Regions from separate parts of the Buttiauxella sp. AC142 genome, predicted to be linked through region 3. Evidence: predicted binding sites of a transcription regulator. Region 3 holds the regulator's gene; each other region holds the start of a gene.
The links. The regulator CRP, encoded in region 3, controls carbon source genes, mostly activating them, when cyclic AMP is high. The targets are predictions, from matches to a motif close to ATGTGANNNNNNTCACAT.
Positions count from the first base shown of each region.

Region 1: msrB (peptide-methionine (R)-S-oxide reductase MsrB) is a predicted target of CRP. The motif match lies at 2,675-2,692, and genes of this name have one in related genera.
Region 2: AC0IWZ_RS09560 (sugar transporter) is a predicted target of CRP. The motif match lies at 2,727-2,744, and genes of this name have one in related genera.

Region 1 is NZ_CEEDCH010000001.1:1,626,486-1,630,716, reverse strand. Features, by position in the region: gene pncA (bifunctional nicotinamidase/pyrazinamidase) at 1-297, shown strand, start outside; gene chiD (chitinase ChiD) at 502-1,773, shown strand; gene AC0IWZ_RS07440 (YeaC family protein) at 1,823-2,098, opposite strand; gene msrB (peptide-methionine (R)-S-oxide reductase MsrB) at 2,141-2,554, opposite strand; gene gapA (glyceraldehyde-3-phosphate dehydrogenase) at 2,901-3,896, shown strand; gene AC0IWZ_RS07425 (D-hexose-6-phosphate mutarotase) at 3,973-4,231, shown strand, end outside.
Region 2 is NZ_CEEDCH010000001.1:2,086,970-2,091,200, forward strand. Features, by position in the region: gene marA (MDR efflux pump AcrAB transcriptional activator MarA) at 1-83, opposite strand, end outside; gene marR (multiple antibiotic resistance transcriptional regulator MarR) at 104-538, opposite strand; gene AC0IWZ_RS09555 (MarC family NAAT transporter) at 739-1,410, shown strand; gene AC0IWZ_RS09560 (sugar transporter) at 1,454-2,647, opposite strand; gene AC0IWZ_RS09565 (PhzF family phenazine biosynthesis protein) at 2,815-3,609, shown strand; gene ptrR (putrescine utilization regulator PtrR) at 3,606-4,231, opposite strand, start outside.
Region 3 is NZ_CEEDCH010000001.1:4,140,720-4,144,950, forward strand. Features, by position in the region: gene AC0IWZ_RS19345 (hydrolase) at 1-129, shown strand, start outside; gene AC0IWZ_RS19350 (YheU family protein) at 131-349, shown strand; gene AC0IWZ_RS19355 (phosphoribulokinase) at 422-1,294, shown strand; gene AC0IWZ_RS19360 (OsmC family protein) at 1,324-1,728, opposite strand; gene crp (cAMP-activated global transcriptional regulator CRP) at 2,043-2,675, shown strand; gene AC0IWZ_RS19370 (YccS/YhfK family putative transporter) at 2,866-4,231, shown strand, end outside.

The DNA of each region.
Region 1 (4,231 bases), 2.5 Mb from region 3:
GAAAACCCGCAAATTGATAGCTACAGCGCGTTTTTCGATAACGGGCATCGTCAGAAAACTCAGCTCGATGACTGGCTCTACCGCAATGAGATTAAACAGCTCGTGGTGATTGGCCTGGCGACAGACTATTGTGTGAAGTTCACCGTACTCGACGCCCTGTCTCTCGGTTATGAAGTCACAGTGATTACAGATGGCTGCCGCGCGGTGAATTTGCATCCTCAGGATGGTCTGCGAGCGTATCAGGATATGTCTGCCGCTGGCGCAACGCTAATGACACTGGCTGATTTTACTTACTAAATTACTGACCCGGCTCCCCAGGGCGTGAAAGCGCCCTCCTTTCTTTATTCGATTCCGCTCTCATTCTTAACTTTTATTGCTCGCTCATTTCTGAGAGCGCTCTCATAATGAATTTGTTTATTAATGCAGCAACTTAGCTGCGTTTATTTTGCCTTCCGTTCCCTCTGGTTACTGAAGGCTTGCTCGTCAAAGAGGAACTACCCTATGGTCTTCACGCGTAAACTGCTGCCGTTACTGGCAGTGATACAGATCGCTTGTGCCGGTGTGGCTCAGGCAAGCTCTTACCTCTCAGTCGGTTATTTCAACGGTGGAGGCGACGTCACAGCCGGACCGGGCGGCGATATAGATAAACTCGATGTGCGCCAGATAACGCACCTCAACTATTCGTTCGGTCTGATTTATAACGATGAAAAAGACGAAACAAACCCTGCCCTGAAGGATGCGTCGAAACTGCATCAGATTTGGCTGTCACCGAAAGTGATGGCCGATCTGGAAAAGATCCCCGATCTGCGTAAACAGAACCCTTCCCTGAAAGTGCTGCTATCGGTTGGCGGTTGGGGCGCGCGTGGCTTCTCAGGTGCTGCGGCGACACCAGAAAACCGTGCGATATTTATCCGCTCGGCGCAGGAAGTGATTAAACGCTACGGGCTGGATGGCATCGATCTTGACTGGGAGTATCCGGTGAATGGGGCGTGGGGTTTGGTGAATAGCCTGCCGGAGGATAAAGCGAACTTCACTGCGCTACTCAACGAACTGCGGGCCGCGTTAGGTAAAGAAAAACTCCTGACCATCGCCGTGGGCGCTAACGTGAAAAGTCCAACCGAGTGGGTGGATGTAAAAGCCATTGCGCCAGCGCTGGATTACATCAATCTGATGACCTACGACATGGCGTATGGCACGCAATATTTTAACGCCAATCTTTATGATTCAAAAACCTGGCCAACCGTGGCCGCCGCGGATAACTACAACGTTAACTTTGTCGTTGATAACTACATTAAAGCCGGTTTGAAACCTGCGCAGATGAACCTGGGAATTGGCTTCTACGGGCGAATCCCTAAACGTGCAACCGAACCAGGCATTGATTGGGATAAACCAGACGCCGCCAAAAACCCGGTGACACAGCCCTATTTCGGCGATGCCGAGAAAGCCTTGTTTATGTCTATGGGCGTTGACCTGACAAAAGACAGTTATATGAAATACAACGACATTGTTAGCAAACTGCTTAACGATCCCCAAAAGCGCTTTACGGAAAACTGGGATAACGATGCGCATGTTCCGTATCTGACCATTAAGTCTGCTGAAGGCAAAGATCTGTTCGCTATTTCGTATGAGAACCCACGTTCTGTCGCAATCAAGGCGGAGTACATCAAAGCGAAAGGATTAGGCGGCGCGATGTTCTGGGAGTACGGCGCGGATGACAACAATAAATTAGCGAAAGAGTTAGCCAAAGATTTAGGCATTAAAACCGAGCATTAATAAATCAGCGTGTATGGCGGGCAACGCAATGTTACTCGCCTTTTCAAATTCAGAGCTTCACTGTCACAATCGGTGCAGGCTCAATGCCAAACTCTGCTTTAAGTTGCTGCTTACTCTTCATCACGATATTGCCATCGGTGCCAATGGTCATATGTTGCGGGTCAGTGTTGTGGCGGGTCTGCCACATCATCACCAGTTGCAGGCTGTTCTCTTTTTGGTCAGGAGTCAGCGCCACACCGTCAGGCCATTTTCCCAGCTCAACAGCGGTCACCAGACGTTGATAAACTTCCGGTGTCATTGTGTCTAACATTTCGTCCAGGTTCATCATGCGGCAAGTTCCTGTGGAATAATTTGCTGAATCGATTTTTCAACCTTCAGTTTGTTCACCGTTTTTATCATCAGTGAAGTTTAACGAGGCTGAGTTTACGCAGTAGCGCTCACCGGTAGGCTGCGGACCGTCGGGGAAAACATGTCCTAAATGCGCCTCACAGTTGCTGCAACGGATCTCAACACGTTCCATACCATGTGAAAAATCTTTGATATAGCGGATAGCGTCGTCGCTCACTGGCTCGTAGAAGCTAGGCCAGCCGCAGCCTGAGTCATATTTGGACTCTGACATAAAGAGCGGTGCATCACAGACCAGGCAATGATAGACACCATCACGTTTGTTATGCAGTAAACGCCCAGAAAACGGTGGCTCAGTGCCATGTTTCTGCGTGACATAGAACTGCATTTCAGACAGTTTTTTTTTAGATGAATCAGGAGGTAATTGATTAGCCATATGCGTACATCTCGTGCCGTGGGTACTGTAACTGATAACAGCATGATTCTAACAAAAAATTAACAACGCCGTGCTCTTTTTTGTTCTAAACTTAGCCCTGAATTTCTAACGCAGCGTCAATTGTGATCGCCGTCACATTCTTGTTGGAATTGATCTTTAAAATTCCTCGCATCGTCCCCATTTGGATAAAGAGCCAAAAGGGAAGCGCGAGGCGGTTCAGTCGTTCAAATGATGTCCATAGGATTGATTTGTCGCAATGATTGACACGATTCCGCTTGACGCTGAGTAAGGTTTTTGTAATTTTACAGGCAACCTTTTATTCACTAACAAATAGCTGGTGGAATATATGACTATCAAAGTAGGTATCAACGGTTTTGGCCGTATCGGCCGTATTGTTTTCCGTGCTGCTCAGGAACGTTCTGACATCGAGATCGTTGCAATCAACGACCTGTTAGACGCTGAATACATGGCTTACATGCTGAAGTACGACTCAACTCACGGTCGTTTCAACGGCACTGTAGAAGTCAAAGACGGCCACCTGGTTGTTAACGGCAAAACTATCCGTGTTACCGCAGAACGTGACCCGGCTAACCTGAAATGGAACGAAGTTAACGTTGACGTAGTTGCTGAAGCAACTGGTCTGTTCCTGACAGATGAGACCGCTCGTAAGCACATCACCGCTGGCGCGAAAAAGGTTGTTCTGACTGGTCCTTCTAAAGACAGCACTCCTATGTTCGTTCGTGGTGCTAACTTCGAAAAATATGCTGGCCAGGATATCGTTTCTAACGCATCTTGCACCACTAACTGCCTGGCTCCACTGGCTAAAGTTATCAACGACAACTTCGGTATCGTTGAAGGCCTGATGACCACTGTTCACGCAACTACCGCTACTCAGAAAACTGTTGATGGCCCGTCTCACAAAGACTGGCGCGGCGGCCGTGGCGCAGCTCAGAACATCATCCCTTCTTCTACCGGTGCTGCTAAAGCTGTAGGCGTTGTACTGCCAGAGCTGAACGGTAAAATCACTGGTATGGCGTTCCGCGTTCCAACTCCAAACGTGTCTGTTGTTGACCTGACCGTTCGTCTGGAAAAAGCTGCGACCTACGAAGAAATCAAGAAAGCAATGAAAGCGGCTTCTGAAGGCGCGATGAAAGGCGTTCTGGGTTACACCGAAGACGACGTTGTTTCTACTGACTTCAACGGCGAAATCTGTACTTCTGTGTTCGATGCTAAAGCGGGTATCGCACTGAACGACAAATTTGTGAAACTGGTTTCCTGGTACGACAACGAAACTGGCTACTCTCACAAAGTACTGGATCTGATTGCTCACATCTCCAAATAAGTTGAGATGAGTCATTAATCCTGAAGGGCGACTGTGGTCGCCCTTTTTTTTCGCCTTTGATCGATAGGTTGAACAAATGATTAATAAAATTTTTGCCCTTCCGGTTATTGAACAAATTACTCCGTCCGTGTCTCTTCGCAAGATTGACGAGCTGGAAGCTATCGTGGTCGACCATCCACAAGCTCGCGGTTCCTTTACTTTACAAGGCGCACACCTTTTGTCGTGGAAGCCTGCTGGTGAAGAAGAAGTACTGTGGTTGAGCGACAATACGCCTTTCCAGAACGGCAAAGCTATTCGCGGTGGCGTGCCAATCTGCTGGCCATGGTTTGGCCCAG
Region 2 (4,231 bases), 2.1 Mb from region 3:
AGTGAGAGGGGGTTTTCCAGGTTCTCTTCAATCCAGTCCAATATGCTTTGTATTGTTATTGAATCATTGTTCCGTCTGGACATCGTTTCACCTCTTTTCAGGTTTACGGTAATACCTTTGTTAACAGTTGATAAAGCGTGTCGACTTCATCAGCGGTCAGATTTTTTATCAGTTCCTGGTGCATGCTTTTCCCCAAAAGGCTGCGGCATTTCTCGCAAAGCGTGGCTCCTTCCGGAGTCAGTCTTATCAGCACACCACGTTTGTCGTTGGGATTCGGTAAGCGTGCGACCCATCCTTTGCAAATCAGGCGGTCTAACATGCGAGTTAACGCACCGAGGTCCACAGAAAGCGATTTCTTCAACTCCATCGGGGTAATGCATTCTTCGCGATAGATGGTGCAGAGCACTTTAAATTGGGTCGAGGTGACATCCAGCGGGGAAAGATGCTCGTTGAGCAGGCGCTCCTTGTACTGGTTAACCATGTAGATCAGTTGTCCGAGAGGGATCATTTCGTTGAACAGATCGTTTTTATCTTTCACTATGGTTGCCCAGGCAAGTATATTTAATCACGGCAGATATTATTGCTCAGGCAAGCATAAGTCAACGTTATGAATTAGTGATGACACGAATAGCTAAAACGGTTCAGTTTTTAACATTGATACAATTCTGATAACCAACGCAGAGCAGGTTGGCTGCTATACTCTGCAGCGCAAAAAGACACCGAAATAAAGGACAGCAGATGATGGATTTGGTTAAGGCTATTGGGCTGGGGTTAGTGGTATTACTGCCGCTTGCTAACCCGTTGACCACAGTAGCATTGTTCCTCGGGCTTGCCGGAGATATGAACAAACAGGCGCGCGATAAAACCTCGTTGATGGCCTCCATCAATGTCTTCATCATCATGATGGTTGCGTACTACGCCGGGCAAGTTGTGATGAATACGTTTGGTATCTCCATTCCCGGTTTGCGTATCGCTGGCGGTTTAATTGTTGCGTTTATTGGTTTCCGCATGCTTTTCCCGCAACAAAAAGCCCATGAGTCGCCGGAGGCTCACAGCAAAGCGGAGGAGCTTGAACAAGAACCTGATACCAATATCGCCTTTGTCCCACTCGCCATGCCAAGCACGGCCGGGCCGGGTACGATTGCGATGATAATCAGTTCTTCTTCAACCGTGGAACACGGTGTGAACTTCCCGGGCTGGGTTGTGCTGGTGGCTCCGCCAATCATTTTTGCACTGGTTGGCCTGATTCTGTGGGGCAGTTTACGCAGTTCCGGGGCGATAATGCGGCTGGTAGGTAAGAGCGGTATTGAAGCGATTTCTCGTCTGATGGGCTTTTTATTAGTCTGTATGGGTGTGCAGTTTATTATTAACGGCATACTGGAAATAGTGACCCATTTCCCGGCAAATTAAGCGGTAAAAAGGGCGACGGTTTATTGCCGTCGCCCTTATTTCATTAATGGTTATGCTGTTCTTCTAAAGATACCGGCCAGCGGCGGAAAATTAATACTGACCCAATCAGGGCGATCAAAGCTGGCACTGCTCCCACCATGCCAATGCTGGACATCTCAAAATGCAGGCTCACCTGGTTACCGACTAACGCGCCCGCGCCAATCCCGATATTGAAAATCCCTGAGAATAGCGCCATCGACACATCGGTCGCATCCGATGCCAGCGCCAGAACTTTCACCTGCACTCCCAGCGTGATAACCATAACCGCGATGCCCCAGAACAGACACAGAATGGTGAGGTTCACGGTGCTTTGGGCCGCAGGTAACAACAAGGCGAGGCACAGAACCAGCAGGCCGATGGAGCTGCTGACCAGGGTCGATGAATGTCGGTTGCCCAATTTGCCGAACATCACGCTGCCAATAATCCCGGCACCACCCAACACTAACAGCAGGAAAGTCGCCATATTGGCGCTCAAGCCCGCAACGTTTTGCACGAACGGTTCAATGTAGCTGTAGGCGGTGTAATGCGCGGTGACGACCACAGCGACTAACGCATACAAGCTCACCAGCGCCGGGCGTTTGAACAGTTCAGGCACACTTTTCAGCGAGCCCGAATGCTCGCTTGGCAATTTTGGCAGCAGCTTAATGACATAAAACAGTGTCAGGGCGGCGATTGCGCCAATACCTAAGAAGGTGGTGCGCCAGCCGAAATATTGCCCCACCATGCGCCCGAGCGGCAAACCTAAGACCATCGCCAGCGCGGTTCCCGTGGCAATCAGGCTCATCGCCTGCGCCTTTTTACCGGCAGGAGCCATACGAATGGCCAGTGATACGGTAATCGACCAGAAAATTGCGTGGGCAAAGGCGATACCGATGCGGCTGATCACCAGTACGGTGAAGTTCCAGGCGGCAAAAGAGACGACGTGGCTGGCGATAAACAGAGCGAAAATGCAAATCAACAACCGCTTACGCTCGACCTTATTCGTCAGCAGCATAAACGGCAGCGACATCAACGCGACGACCCACGCGTAAATCGTCAGCATGATCCCGACTTGTGGCGTTTGCATACCAAAACTATCGGCGATGTCAGAAAGCAAACCAACCGGAACAAACTCCGTGGTATTAAAAATAAAGGCGGCGACCGCCAGCGTAACGACGCGTAGCCACGCCGTTTTGCGTGATACGTTGCTTGTTGTCATAGATGGGTTTCGCGCTGATAAATGAAAGGTTTGGTGAGCAGGCGATCATAAAACCATCAATCCAGCCATACAACTGATTTTGTGATTTAACTCTCATTTTATTGTTCCGCGAATCACGCAAGGCGTGGCATGGTAGATGTTATCAGGCCACACAGGAAGAAAAGACCATGCAGCAAATTGATTTTTATATGGTTGATGCGTTCACCGATACCACTTTCGGTGGCAACGCCGCGGCGGTATGTCCACTCACCGAATGGCTGCCAGATGAAACGTTACTGGCGATGACACGCCAGCATAACCAGTCGGAAACGGCATTTTTTATTACCACCGACAGCGGTTTTGAATTGCGCTGGTTCACCACGCAAGGGGAGATCAATCTCTGTGGCCACGCGACACTGGCTTCGGCTCATGTGATTTTCGAGTACCTGAATTACCCGGAAACCACGATCCATTTTGAGACGCGTTTTGTTGGCCCGCTGACGGTGACGCGCAATGGCGACTGGTTGACACTTGATTTTCCGGCGTCGGGCAGTGAACCCATTGAACCGCCGCAGTTGCTGCTGGACTCGCTCGGGATCAGCGAATACCAGGAAGTGCGGCTGGGGCGCACCTATACCGTGCTGCTCGCGAGCCAGGCGCAGGTTGAGGCGATTAATCCTGATTTTGATCTGATGCGTCAGCTGGATCAAAAAGTGTGTATCACCGCGCCCGCGCAAACAGAAGGCTATGATTTTGTCAGCCGTTTCTTTTCTCCGAAGGCGGCGCTGACAGAAGACCCGGTTACCGGGTCGACTCACACCATGTTGATTCCGTACTGGGCGGAAAAGTTGGGTAAAACGCAGATGCTGGCGCGTCAGGTTTCCGCGCGCGGCGGGGATATACGTTGCCAACTGGTGGGCGACAGGGTGTTAATGTCCGGCCAGGCGACCACCTATTTAGTCGGCAAAGTATTACTGCGCTAAGACGTTTGCTCAAGCAGCCCGATAAACGCCTCAAGTTGTCGGGTTTTTGCCCCTCGTCGCCAGATAAGCCAGGTGTTGAGATAACGCCAGTCAGCTGGCAACGGCGATATCGACACCTGGTGGCTGCCGGGCATGCTTTCCAGCATGCTGCGCGGCATTAGCGCAATACCCGCTCCGGCAATCACGCACGCCAGCATTCCGTGATACGACTCCATTTCATGAATTTTGCCCGGCACCGAGTGGTGGGCGTGAAACCAGCTTTCAAAATGCCTGCGGTACGAACAGTTGGCGCGAAACGCATAAATGCTGGCGCCGCTGACCTGATTTGCATCCGTAATGGCGTCATGATCCGCCGGGGCGACAATCACCATTTCTTCTTCGTAAACCGCAATACCGTCAAGGGAAGGATGCAATATCGGGCCGTCGACAAAGGCCGCCGATAGCCGCCCATCCAACACGCCATCAATCTGATCGCCCGAAGGCCCGGTGGCAAGCGAGAGCTGAATTTTCGGGAAACGCTGGTTAAACATCGCGAGCAAACCCGGAATCCGCACCGCTGCAGTGCTTTCCAGCGAACCTAGCGGCAGCGTCCCTTGTGGCTCGTCACCGGAAACCGCCATCC
Region 3 (4,231 bases):
GCTAATATCGAATACCAACTTACGCGCTACGGTGGGCATGTTGGGTTTGTTGGTGGGACGTTACGCCGCCCTGAAATGTGGCTTGAGCAACGCATCCCGCAATGGCTGTCTCAATTTTTGGACCAGTAATATGATGATTCCCTGGCAAGACCTGCCTCCCGAAACGCTTGATAATCTGATTGAATCCTTTGTATTACGAGAAGGCACAGATTATGGTGAACAAGAGCGCTCACTTGAGCAAAAGGTGGCTGATGTTAAGCGCCAACTGCAAAGTGGTGAAGCGGTACTGGTATGGTCAGAACTTCATGAAACGGTGAATATCATGGCTCGCGGGCAATTTCGCGGCTAAGCCTGCCTATACTGCATAATACAACTGCCTTCACCCAACCAAACTTGCTACTACCCATGGAGTTGTTGCCTTATGTCAGCCAAACATCCGGTTATTGCCGTAACAGGTTCCAGCGGCGCGGGAACGACCACCACCAGCATCGCCTTCCGTAAAATCTTCCAGCAATTAAACCTACGTGCAGCTGAAGTTGAAGGCGACAGTTTCCATCGTTTCACCCGTCCTGAAATGGATATGGCGATTCGTAAAGCGCGTGACCTTGGCCGTCATATCAGCTACTTCGGGCCGGAAGCCAACGACTTTGGCTTGCTTGAACAAACGTTTATTGAATACGGCAAAACCGGGCAGGGTAAATCACGTAAATATCTTCATACCTATGATGAAGCCGTACCCTGGAATCAGATTCCCGGCACGTTTACTCCGTGGCAGCCGTTACCAGAACCGACTGATGTTTTGTTTTATGAAGGCTTGCATGGCGGAGTCGTTACCCCGCAGCACGACGTCGCCAATGCCGTCGATTTACTGGTTGGCGTAGTGCCGATTGTAAACCTGGAGTGGATTCAAAAACTGGTGCGCGACACCAGCGAGCGCGGTCATTCCCGTGAAGCGGTAATGGATTCCGTCGTGCGTTCGATGGACGATTACATCAACTACATCACGCCGCAGTTTTCCCGCACGCACATCAACTTCCAACGCGTACCGACGGTAGATACCTCTAACCCGTTTGCCGCACGCGGTATTCCGTCATTAGATGAAAGTTTTGTCGTGATTCATTTTCGCGGTCTGGATGATATCGACTTCCCGTATTTGCTCGCCATGCTGCAAGGCTCATTTATTTCCCACATCAATACATTAGTGGTGCCGGGCGGCAAGATGGGACTGGCAATGGAGTTGATCATGACGCCGTTGGTTAAGCGCCTGGCGGAAGGAAGAAATATCAATAATTAGGGCGGCTAAACACCGCCCTTTTCTTCACTCTAGCTTTCAATCACTTCGTAGCTATGGGTGATGTTTACGGCTTTTTCCAGCATCAACGCAACGGAACAGTACTTCTCAGCAGACAAGTCTACCGCACGCGAAACTGCATTATCTTTCAATTCTTTGCCTGTCACAATGAAATGCAGATTGATATGTGTGAACAGACGCGGGGCTTCTTCGCGGCGCTCAGAGGTCAGTTTCACTTCACAATCCGTCACGTTGTAGCGGCCTTTTTGCAAAATAGAAACTACGTCGATTGCGCTACAACCACCAGCGGACATCAGAACCATTTCCATCGGACTGGGTGCTTTATCGCCAGAATTACCGTCCATCAGAATCTGGTGTCCAGAAGCGGACTCCCCAAGGAAGGTTAACCCTTCAACCCACTTCACTCGTGCTTGCATGTTACTTCTCCCGTTGAAAAAATTGTCTTTCAGAGTACGCAGATTCAGCAAATCTGGCAATGGAAGGCGACCTGCGTCAAGCTGAAACGAGACAATAGGAGACACTTGTCAAAAGCTATGCTAAAACAATCCAGATGCTACATCGATACATTGACGTTATGCATGTATGCAGAGGACATCACTAATTACAGGCAGCAAGAATGACTTGCATGCCATCTCCCCAAGGTGGGGAATATTCTAATACTTGCAACGCCAGACAGGATGTTTAGCGTCCTGTCGTTGGTAGCCAGTTATAAAACAGAGGATAACCGCGCATGGTGCTTGGCAAACCGCAAACAGACCCGACTCTCGAATGGTTCTTGTCCCATTGCCACATTCATAAGTATCCATCGAAGAGCACACTGATTCACCAGGGTGAAAAGGCTGAGACGCTGTATTACATCGTCAAGGGTTCTGTGGCTGTTCTGATCAAAGATGAAGAGGGCAAGGAAATGATCCTCTCCTATCTGAATCAGGGCGATTTCATTGGCGAGTTAGGGCTGTTCGAAGAAGGTCAGGAACGTAGTGCTTGGGTTCGTGCTAAAAGTGCCTGCGAAGTGGCTGAAATTTCATATAAAAAATTCCGCCAGCTGATTCAGGTCAATCCAGATATCCTGATGCGCCTGTCTTCACAGATGGCTAGTCGTCTGCAAGTTACATCTGAGAAAGTGGGTAACCTGGCATTCCTGGATGTGACTGGTCGTATCGCGCAGACACTGCTGAACCTGGCTAAACAGCCTGATGCAATGACCCACCCGGACGGTATGCAGATAAAAATTACCCGTCAGGAAATCGGTCAGATCGTGGGTTGCTCTCGCGAAACCGTTGGTCGTATCTTGAAAATGCTGGAAGATCAAAATCTGATCTCTGCTCACGGTAAAACGATCGTCGTTTACGGCACTCGTTAATCTCCGTCTCAAAAATGGCGTGTTGCTTCATAACACGCCTTTTTTGTCTCTAAAAAACTAAATCCGAAACCCGATTAATTGAAGTTGCAGCAAGGCAGCAAGTGAGTTCATCCCGATGAGCTTACTCAAGTAAGTGATTCGGGTGAATGAACGCAGCTAACGCCGCTGCAGCTTTAAGTAAGAAGGGTTTATGTGGCGAAGACTGATCTACCATCCTGAAGTTAACTACGCACTGCGGCAAACGCTGGTGCTGTGCCTTCCGGTGGCAGTAGGTTTGCTCTTTGGCAATCTCCAGTCCGGCCTGCTTTTCTCTTTAGTCCCTGCCTGCTGCAACATTGCAGGACTTGATACTCCCCATAAACGCTTCTTCAAACGCCTGATCGTCGGCGGTAGCCTGTTTGCCGTCAGCAGTTTGATCATGCAGCTTTTATTGCTTTATACCTCAGTGCCGTTGCCGGTGATATTGGCCGTAATGGCGCTATTGCTGGGCGTCACAGCCGAAATCAGCTCCCTGCACGCTCGTCTGCTTCCCGCCTCACTCATTGCCGCGATCTTTACACTCAGCATGGCGGGGAATATGCCCATCTGGAAGCCAATGCTGCTGTATGTCAGCGGTACAATTTGGTACGGCGTGTTTAACTGGTTTTGGTTCTGGATGTGGCGCGAGCAGCCACTGCGCGAATCATTAAGCCTGCTCTATCGCCAACTGGCGGATTACTGCGAAGCCAAATATGGCATGCTAACGCAGCATACCGACCCTGAAAAAGCGCTGCCTCCGCTGCTGGCGCGTCAACAAAAAGCCGTTGATTTAATCACTATTTGCTACCAGCAATTACACATGCTGGCAGCGAATCAGCAAAACGGCTACAAGCGATTACTGCGCGCGTTTCAGGTCGCTCTGGATTTACAAGAACACATTTCCGTCAGCCTCCACCAACCTGCCGAAGTGCAAAAGCTGGTTGAGAAAAGTCACGCTGAAGCCGTGATTCGCTGGAACGCGCAGACCATTGCAGCGCGTTTACGCGTGCTGGCTGACGACATTCTTTATCATCGGTTCCCACAGCGTTTCACGATGGATAAACAGATTGATGCCCTTGAGAAAATCGCGCGTCAAAATCCGGATAACCCGGTTGGGCAATTTTGCCATTATCACTTCAGTCGGATTGGCCGTGTTTTACGCACCCAGCGCCCGTTGTATATCCGTGATTTGATGGAAGACCGGCAGCGTCGCTTGCCACTTTGGGCAGCACTGAAAAGCTATTTATCTTTGAAATCCGCCGCGCTGCGTAACGCCGCCAGATTAGGTGTAATGCTGACCATCGCCAGTATTTTGGGGGGGTTTTTACATCTGCCTAAACCTTACTGGATTTTGATGACGGTAATGTTTGTGACGCAAAACGGCTATGGCGCGACCCGGGTGAGAATTCTTCACCGGTCGGCAGGCACCATTGCAGGTTTAGCGATAGCGGGCATCGCGCTGCACTTCCACTTTCCGCAAGATATCGCGCTGGCCGCGATGTTGATCATTACGCTGGTCAGCTATTTGTTCATTCGTA